2 regions of the Cellulomonas taurus genome follow, and region 2 is predicted to be linked to the other one. Evidence: predicted binding sites of a transcription regulator. Region 2 holds the regulator's gene; the other holds the start of a gene.

Region 1 (4,411 bases), 550 kb from region 2:
CGCGCGGTATGTCCTGGAGAACGCCGGTCACCTGGCCTTCCCGTTCCAGCGCTACCAGATCCAGAAGGTGTGGCGCGGTGAGCGGCCTCAGGACGGCCGGTTCCGCGAGTTCGTCCAGGCCGACATCGACGTGGTGGGTGCGGGGGAGCTGCCGTATCACTACGAGGTCGACCTGCCGCTGGTGATGGCCGAGGCGCTGGGTGCGCTGCGGGCGATCGGCGTGCCCGAGGTGCGGATCCTGGTGAACAACCGCCGGGTGGCGGAGGGGTTCTACCGCGGCATCGGGCTGGACGACGTCGAGGCGGTGCTGCGCAGCATCGACAAGCTGGACAAGATCGGTGCCGAGAAGGTGGCGGCGCTGCTGGTCGCCGAGGCCGGTGCCACCGACACCCAGGCCCGGGCCTGCCTCGACCTGGCGGCGATCTCCGGATCGGACGCGACCGTGATCGACCGGGTGCGGGACCTCGCGTCGACGCACGGGGTGGACTCCGCGCTGATGGAGCAGGGCCTGGCCGAGCTGGGTCAGCTGATCGAGGCGGCGGCGGTGCGCGCACCGGGCGTCGTCGTGGCCGATCTCAAGATCGCCCGCGGTCTGGACTACTACACCGGGTCGGTCTACGAGACGGTGCTGGTCGGGCACGAGCAGCTCGGCTCGATCTGTTCCGGTGGGCGGTACGACACCCTCGCCTCCGACGGGTCGACCACTTACCCGGGTGTCGGCCTGTCGATCGGTGTCTCGCGGCTGGTCTCCCGGCTGATCTCCGGCGGTCTGGTGCGGGCGACCCGGGCCGTCCCGGCCGCCGTGCTGGTCGCGGTGATCAACGAGGAGACCCGCCCGGCGTCGGACGCGGTGGCGGCCCAGCTCCGGCTGCGCGGCATCCCGGTCGAGGTGGCGCCGACGGCGGCGAAGTTCGGCAAGCAGATCAAGCACGCCGACCGGCGCGGCATCCCGTTCGTCTGGTTCCCCGGCGAGGACGGCGACCAGGTCAAGGACATCCGGTCGGGTGAACAGGTCGAGGCGCAGGCCACCAGCTGGCAGCCGTCGGCGGACGACTGGTGGCCGCGGGTGGTGCCCGCGCAGGCATGACCACACGAAGGGCCGCCTCCGGATGCCGGCGGCCCTTCGTCGCTGGATGACCTCAGTTCAGTGCGGCGACGGCGGCGTTCAGCGTCGTGGCGTAGAGCGCCCAGGCGAGGTACGGCCCGAGCAGCCAGGCCGCGAGCCGGTGCACCCGGTGGAAGGCCACGATCGTGGCGACCAGGGCGACCTCCAGCAGGAGGATGATCACCAGCCCGCCGCCGAGGATCTCCGCGCCGAAGAACACCGGCGTCCAGGCGGCGTTCAGCGCGAGTTGGACCCCGTACAGGATCAGCGGCAGCCGGGCCGAGCGGGTGTCGACGTCGCGCCAGACCAGCCAGGCGGCGACGGCCATCATGATGTAGAGCACCGTCCACACCGGGCCGAACAGCGCGTTGGGCGGGATCCAGTCCGGCTTGGCGGCATCGGCGTACCAGCCGTCGACGCCGGAGGTGGAGGCGATCGACCCGCCCGCGGCGACCAGGGCGTTGATCACCAGCAGGGCGGCCAGCACCGGCCAGGTGCGACGGCGGCGTTCGACGGGGAGCGGTTGGTCAGCGGTGGCGGTGGTCATGTCCCCACGGTCGGTCCGGGGATGTGCTCCGGCAACTCGACCGGGCGCCTTGTCCCGACCTGCCAGGAATCGGCGCTTGTCAGGTCAGTCGAACGCGTGTTCGAATAGCTCCATGCGATGGGACGGACAGAAGGTCGAGGCGGCGCAGCCGGAGATGCTGCCGGGCCTCGCGCTGACCGGGCACCAGCGGTCGGTGCGCACCCCGGAGTTCACCGGCGTGACCTTCCACGAGGTGCACGCCAAGTCGGCCCTGAACAAGGTCCACGACACCAGTGCGGTGCCGTTCCGGTGGACGGTGAACCCGATGCGGGGCTGCCTGCACGCCTGCGCCTACTGCTTCGCCCGACCCACCCACGAGTACCTGGGCCTGGACGCGGGCCAGGACTTCGAGACCCAGATCGTGGTGAAGACCAACGTGGTCGAGGTGCTCACCGCCGAACTGCGCCGTCGGTCCTGGCGGCACGAGCTGGTCGCCCTCGGCACCAACACCGATCCCTACCAGCGGGCCGAGGGCCGCTACGCGCTGATGCCCGGGATCATCACCGCCCTGGCGGAGTCCGGTACACCGCTGTCGGTCCTGACGAAGGGCACGCTGCTGCGCCGGGACCTGCCCCTGCTCACCCGGGCGGCCGAGCAGGTGCCGGTGAGCCTGGCGGTGTCCCTGGCGATCGGGGACGAGGACCTGCAACAGGCGATGGAGCCCGGCACTCCGACCCCTCGGGCGCGGCTCGGGCTGATCCGCGCCGCACGGGACGCCGGACTGGAGTGCGGGGTGCTGATCGCGCCGATCATGCCCTGGCTCACCGACGGCACCGCCCATCTGGACGGGTTGTTCGGCGACCTGAAGGAGGCGGGCGCGAGTTGGGTGACCACGATCCCGCTGCACCTGCGTGGCCCGGTCCGTCCGCTGATGCTGCGCTGGCTCGCCGAACACCGGCCCGCGCTGGTCGCCAAGTACCGGCGCCTGTACGGCAACGGCGCCTACGTGCCGGAGGAGTACCGGCGCTGGTTGCACGACCGGGTGCGCCCGCTGCGGGAACGGCACGGGCTCGCGCACCCGCCGGAGGGGACCACCGCCTTCGGGCGCTGGCGACGAGGCGCGATCGCCCAGGCGTCACCCGCCCAGGCGTCGACACCGGAGGCCGCGCTGCCGGGGGTGATGCAGGCCGCGCTGTTCTGAGCAGGAACGCCGCGCGTCGGCGATAGACTCGCCCGGGTCGCCGTCATGGCGGCCATCACCCCCCACCCGAGAGGATCCCCCGTGCTGCGCACCCACACCGCCGGCTCGTTGCGGGCCGAGCACATCGGCTCCACCGTCACCCTGACCGGGTGGGTGGATCGCCGCCGGGATCACGGTGGGGTGGCCTTCGTGGATCTGCGGGATGCCTCCGGCATCGCCCAGGTGGTCATCCGGGACGAGGCGGTGGCCCACGGTCTGCGTGCCGAGTACGTGCTGCAGGTGACCGGTGAGGTCGGTCGCCGTCCGGAGGGCAACGCGAACAGCGCGCTGGCCACCGGCGAGGTCGAGCTCGTCGCCACCGAGGTCGTGGTGCTGAACGAGGCAGCGCCGCTGCCGTTCCAGGTGTCGACCGCCCTGGACGAGCCGGTGGGCGAGGAGGCGCGCCTGCGCTACCGCTACCTCGACCTGCGTCGGCCCGCCCCCGCCCACGCGATCCGGCTGCGCTCCAAGGCCAGCCAGGCGGCGCGCCGGGTGCTGGACGCCCACGACTTCGTGGAGATCGAGACCCCGACCCTGACCCGGTCCACTCCGGAGGGCGCCCGCGACTTCGTGGTGCCCGCCCGTCTGGCGCCGGGCAGCTGGTACGCCCTGCCCCAGTCGCCGCAGCTGTTCAAGCAGCTGCTCATGGTCGGTGGCATGGAGCGCTACTACCAGCTGGCCCGCTGCTACCGCGACGAGGACTTCCGCGCCGACCGTCAGCCGGAGTTCACCCAGCTCGACGTCGAGATGTCATTCGTCGACCAGGAGGACGTGATCGCGCTCGGCGAGCAGCTGCTGGTCGCGCTCTGGGACCTGATCGACTACCGCATCCCGACCCCGATCGCCCGGATGACCTACGCCGAGGCGATGGAGAAGTACGGCACCGACAAGCCCGACCTGCGCTTCGGCCTGGAGCTGGTCGAGCTGACCGACTTCTTCGCCGACACCCCGTTCCGCGTGTTCCAGGCGCCCTACGTCGGCGCGGTGGTCCAGCCCGGTGGCGCCGCCACCCCGCGCCGCGGGTTCGACGCCTGGCAGGAGTGGGCGAAGCAGCGCGGTGCCAAGGGCCTGGCCTACGTGACCGTCGGTGAGGACGGCACGCTCGGCGGCCCGGTCGCCAAGAACATCTCCGAGGCCGAGCGCGGGGGCCTGGTGGCCGCGGTCGGCGCGCAGCCCGGTGACGCGGTGTTCTTCGCCGCGGGCAAGGCCACCGAGGCGCGCGCGCTGCTCGGCGCCGCCCGGCTGGAGATCGGCAAGCGCGGCGGGCTGATCGACGAGTCCGCCTGGTCCTTCGTGTGGGTGGTCGACGCGCCGCTGTTCAAGCCCACCGGCGAGGACGACGACGTGGCGGTGGGCGAGGGCGCGTGGACCGCGGTGCACCACGCCTTCACCAGCCCGACCCCGGAGTGGATCGACCGCTTCGAGGAGGACCCGGGCAACGCCCTGGCCTACGCCTACGACATCGTCTGCAACGGCAACGAGATCGGTGGCGGGTCGATCCGTATCCACCGTCGGGACGTGCAGGAGCGGGTGTTCCAGG
Region 2 (4,411 bases):
CGAGGATGGCCAGGCCGATCTCGTACGCGTCCAGTTCGGCGGAACCGGAGGCGCGGAGCGTCTCCTCGACGCGCTGGGCCAGGACCGCCAGGTCGTCGTCGGAGACCGGTCGACCCTGGCACGCCTTGCGCACGCCGCCGACGATCTTCTCCCGGCTGAACGGCTCGGTGGCGCCGGAGCGCTTGACCACCGAGAGGCTCGCGGTCTCCAGGGTGGTGAAGCGACGGTTGCACTGCGGGCACTGCCGACGCCGACGAATCGACAGACCGTCGTCCGAGGTCCGGGAGTCGACCACCCGAGAGTCCGGGTGCCGGCAGAACGGACAGTGCATGCGTGCCTCCTCCTCGCGCCACCCACCCGGTTCACCGATGGGCGGGGGTCACTGTACCGGGCGGAGACCGGCACAGGACGCCGCCTGCCCTACCGGCGCGCGGCGGTGGCGAGGCATTTCCGGGTCGACGCCCTCCGGACAGACGACGAGGGTGGCCGCGTGTTCTCGCGGCCACCCTCGGTGGGACGCCCCCGTCCCGTCACGCCGTGGCGACTCGCCTCGCCTCAGCGTTGTAGATCACGCGCGGCGACACTGTCACCAGTGCCGAAATCGCGTCCCTCGGGGCGAGCCCCCCAGCCAGCCGTCGAGGTGGCACCACAGTAGAGCGCGCTCCCCGAATTACGCAAGCAGCGACTTTCGTAATCTCACCGTGACCCCGGATGAACCGCTCCGACGCCTGTCAGGCGTCAGCGGTCGGGCATCCAGGGCAGGGCGTCGGGGGTCGAGTCAGGGGCAGGACGTCGCGGGTCGGGCGTCAGACGTCGGCCGGGAGCAGGAGCACCTGCCCGGCGAGCAGCGAGGTGTCGGCCAGGTCGTTCAGCCGCTGCAGCTGGAGCACGACGTCGCGGACGTCCTCCCCCGGCTGGGCCACTCCCTGCGCGATGCTCCACATGGTGTCGCCGGTCTGCACGGCGTAGGTCTGCACCTCGACCGCCTGCTGGGGCGACTCGGCCACCGCACGGCCGCCCATCACCCCGGCGACCGCCAGCAGCAGACCGAGGGCGACCACCACCACCCGACCGCGCCGGGTCAGGCGCAGCCGGCCGTCCGGAGCGGACTGCGACGCGACGGGCCGGGGCCGCGGGTGCGCGGTGGATGCGACGGGTGCGGTGACCCGGGTGCGTCGCACGGGGGCGACCTGGCCGATGATCCGCGGCTGCGCTGCGATGGTGCTCATAGCCACCACTTCCCTCCTGCCACCCTGGCTGGGTGACCGTCCGTCCGGTCGAGTCGAACAGGTGTTCGTCGAACGCTTGTACGAAGACTGCCACGATCCGGCGGGAAATGTCGAGACACGATCGAACACATGTTTGATCCGGCGCGTCCCGACCCCTAGGCTCGGGGCACTGGGAACACCCGATCACGAGGCACTGACACGCCCGCCGATCGCCCGCTCACCAGGGCGGTCGTCCGGCACGGCGGCCCGGGACCGGCAGTGGGCACGAAGGACGGAGAGGCGCATGGCACCGAAGGCGACCGAGGACGAGGCCGAGATCGGTCTCGGCGACGGCCTGACCCCGCGGCAGCGGCTGGTGCTGGACACCGTGCGCGCCTCGGTGGAGAGCCGTGGGTACCCGCCGAGCATGCGCGAGATCGGCGACGCCGTCGGCCTGACCAGCCCGTCCAGCGTCAAGCACCAGCTGACCGCCCTGGAGCGCAAGGGCTACCTGCGCCGCGACCCGAACCGACCCCGGGCGATCGAGGTCGTCCAGCCGGACGACTCCCGGCCGGTCGGAGCGCTGCCCGGCGCGCTCACCAGCCTGATCGGCGACGAGGACACCGCTGCCCGGGAGGGTGCACCCGCCGCCGCCTACGTGCCGGTGGTGGGACGGATCGCCGCCGGCGGCCCGATCCTGGCCGAGCAGCTGGTGGAGGACGTGTTCCCGCTCCCCCGGCAGCTGGTGGGCGAGGGCGAGCTCTTCCTGCTCAAGGTGGTCGGCGACTCGATGGTGGACGCCGCGATCTGCGACGGCGACTGGGTGGTCGTCCGCCGCCAGCCGGTCGCGGAGAACGGTCAGATCGTCGCCGCCATGCTGGACGGCGAGGCCACGGTGAAGACCCTCAAGCGCACCGACGGGCACGTCTGGCTGCTGCCGCAGAACCCGGCCTACTCGCCGATCGACGGCGACCAGGCGCAGGTCCTCGGCCGCGTGGTGTCCGTGCTGCGCAGCCTGTAGGCCACACCGTCCGATTAGGGGATACCGGAGCATCAGGGCGTCCGGGACTGGCACGCTTCACCCTTGTGACCACTGCACCTGCACCCGTCAGCATCCTCGGCACCGGCTCCGTGCTGCCGCGGCGCGAGGTGACCTCGCTGAGTCTGGACCAGCGGTTCGGGCGTGAGCCCGGGACGTCCGAGCGGCGTTCCGGGGTCCGGGTCCGGTACTGGGCCGACGGGGCCGACCCGGCGGAGACCAGTTCCGGGCTGGCGACGGCCGCGCTGGTCCGCGCGCTGGACGCCGCGGCGCTGACTGTCGACGACCTGGACGCGGTGATCGTCAGCGCGGTGGCACCGCAGCAGCCGATGCCCACCACCGCGGTGCTGGTGCTGGCCCAGCTGGGCGCGACCGGCGGCCGGTGCGAGGCCTTCGACCTGAACGCCTCCTGCGTCGGGTTCCTCACCGGCCTGGACCTGGCCACCACCGGGATCACAGCGGGACGCTGGCGGCGGGTCGCGGTCGTCGCGAGCGAGCTGGCATCGCCCGCCCTCAATCACGAGGACCCCGAGTCCTCCGCGCTGTTCGGCGACGGTGCCGCGGCGGCGGTGCTCGGCCCACCCGTCGGCGACTCGGCGGTGCTGGCCCGGCATTCCGCCGTCTGGCCGGAGGCGTGGCAGGCGTGCCGGATCGAGTCCGGCGGCACCCGGTACAACACGATGCGACCCTCCCCCGACCCCGGTGACCAGTTCTTCCGGATGGACGGTCCGGCGTTGCTGCGGGCGGTGGCCCGGGCGATGCCGTCCTTCGTCCGGGAACTGGACCGCCGCCTGGGCGGTGTGCGGCCGGACGTGGTGATCCCACATCAGGCGAGCGCTGTCGGGCTGCGCTACCTGCGGGAGCGGTCGGGGATCAGCGCCGACCGGGTGGTGGACATCCTGGCCGATCACGGGAACCAGGTCTCCGCCTCGATCCCGACCGCGCTCGACCACGCCGTGCGGTCCGGGCAGCTGCGCCGAGGCGACACCGCGCTGTTGCTCGGCACCGGGGCGGGCCTGAGCCTGTCGGCTGCCGTGGTGCGCTACTGATGGCGCGGGTGGAGCTGCTCACCGCGGGCTGGACCGAGCATCCCGGAGCGGTGGCCCGGCGCGGCGCCGGATGGGCGCCGGTGCGGTTCCCGGCACTGGTCGCGCTGATCGAGCACCCCCGGGGCCGGGTGCTGTTCGACACCGGGTACGCGCCCCGCGTGCCCCGGCTGCTGCGGCGCGGGATCGACCGGGTCTACGGCACGCTGCTGCCGGTGCACCTCGACCCGGCGCAGTCGGTGCCGGCGCAGCTGCACGCCCGCGGCCTGGACGCCGCGGACATCGACTGGGTGGTGCTGTCCCATCTGCACGCCGACCACGTGGGCGGACTGCTCGACTTCCCGACGGCGCGGGTGGTGGCCGATCCGGGAGCAGTGGCGCAGGCCCAGGCGTTGCGCGGACTGGGACGGTTGCGGCGTGGGGTGGTCGGTGGCCTGCTGCCGCCCGACCTGCTCCGGCGGGTGGTGGACCCGGCGACCCTGCCGGTAGGGAGCACCGACGACTGGGCGCCGCTCGGCCCCGCCCACGATCTGCTCGGCGACGGGGAACTGCAGGTGCTGCCGTTGCCCGGACATGCGCCGGGACACCTCGGGCTCGCGGTGCGTACGCATGTCCCCGCGCACCCCGAGCTCCTGCTGATCGGGGATGCCGGGTGGCACGCCCGCGCCGTCAGCCACGGTGAGCTGCCCCACCCGGTGACCCGGATCGCCACCGAGGATCCGACCGGATACCGGGCGACACTCGCACAGCTGGGCGACCTCGCCCGACGCCGCCCGGGCCTGATCGTGCTGCCCTCGCACGATCAGGCGGCGATCGACACCGCGCGCGGGCTGCTGGCATGAGTCGGGCGCGGGTGCTCGCGCACTACCTGCGCGCCCGTCGCCGCCGGTTCGCCGACCGCGAGGCGGTGGAACGCTGGCAGCGGCGCCGCCTGCGCCGGGTGCTCCGGCTGGCACCCTCCCGGTACGCCTTCTACCGCGAGTGGGGCGGTCGGCCGCTGACCGAGCTGCCGGTGGTGGACAAGGCCGAGGTGCTGGCGCACTTCGCCGAGCTGAACCGGCGGGGCCTGGACCTGGAGACCTGCCTGGCGGCGGCGCGGGCCGCCGAGCGTGGGCGGG

Evidence for each region. The regulator LexA, encoded in region 2, represses DNA repair genes until DNA is damaged. The targets are predictions, from matches to a motif close to TCGAACANNTGTTCGA.
Region 1: HGK68_RS07390 (Rv2578c family radical SAM protein) is a predicted target of LexA. The motif match lies at 1,741-1,756, and genes of this name have one in related genera.

What each region holds. Positions count from the first base shown of each region.
Region 1 is NZ_CP051884.1:1,592,149-1,596,559, forward strand. It holds gene hisS (histidine--tRNA ligase) at 1-1,087, shown strand, start outside; gene HGK68_RS07385 (TspO/MBR family protein) at 1,140-1,652, opposite strand; gene HGK68_RS07390 (Rv2578c family radical SAM protein) at 1,765-2,832, shown strand; gene aspS (aspartate--tRNA ligase) at 2,914-4,411, shown strand, end outside.
Region 2 is NZ_CP051884.1:2,138,918-2,143,328, forward strand. It holds gene nrdR (transcriptional regulator NrdR) at 1-331, opposite strand, end outside; gene HGK68_RS09930 (LysM peptidoglycan-binding domain-containing protein) at 807-1,229, opposite strand; gene lexA (transcriptional repressor LexA) at 1,513-2,229, shown strand; gene HGK68_RS09940 (3-oxoacyl-ACP synthase III family protein) at 2,295-3,296, shown strand; gene HGK68_RS09945 (MBL fold metallo-hydrolase) at 3,296-4,135, shown strand; gene HGK68_RS09950 (F390 synthetase-related protein) at 4,132-4,411, shown strand, end outside.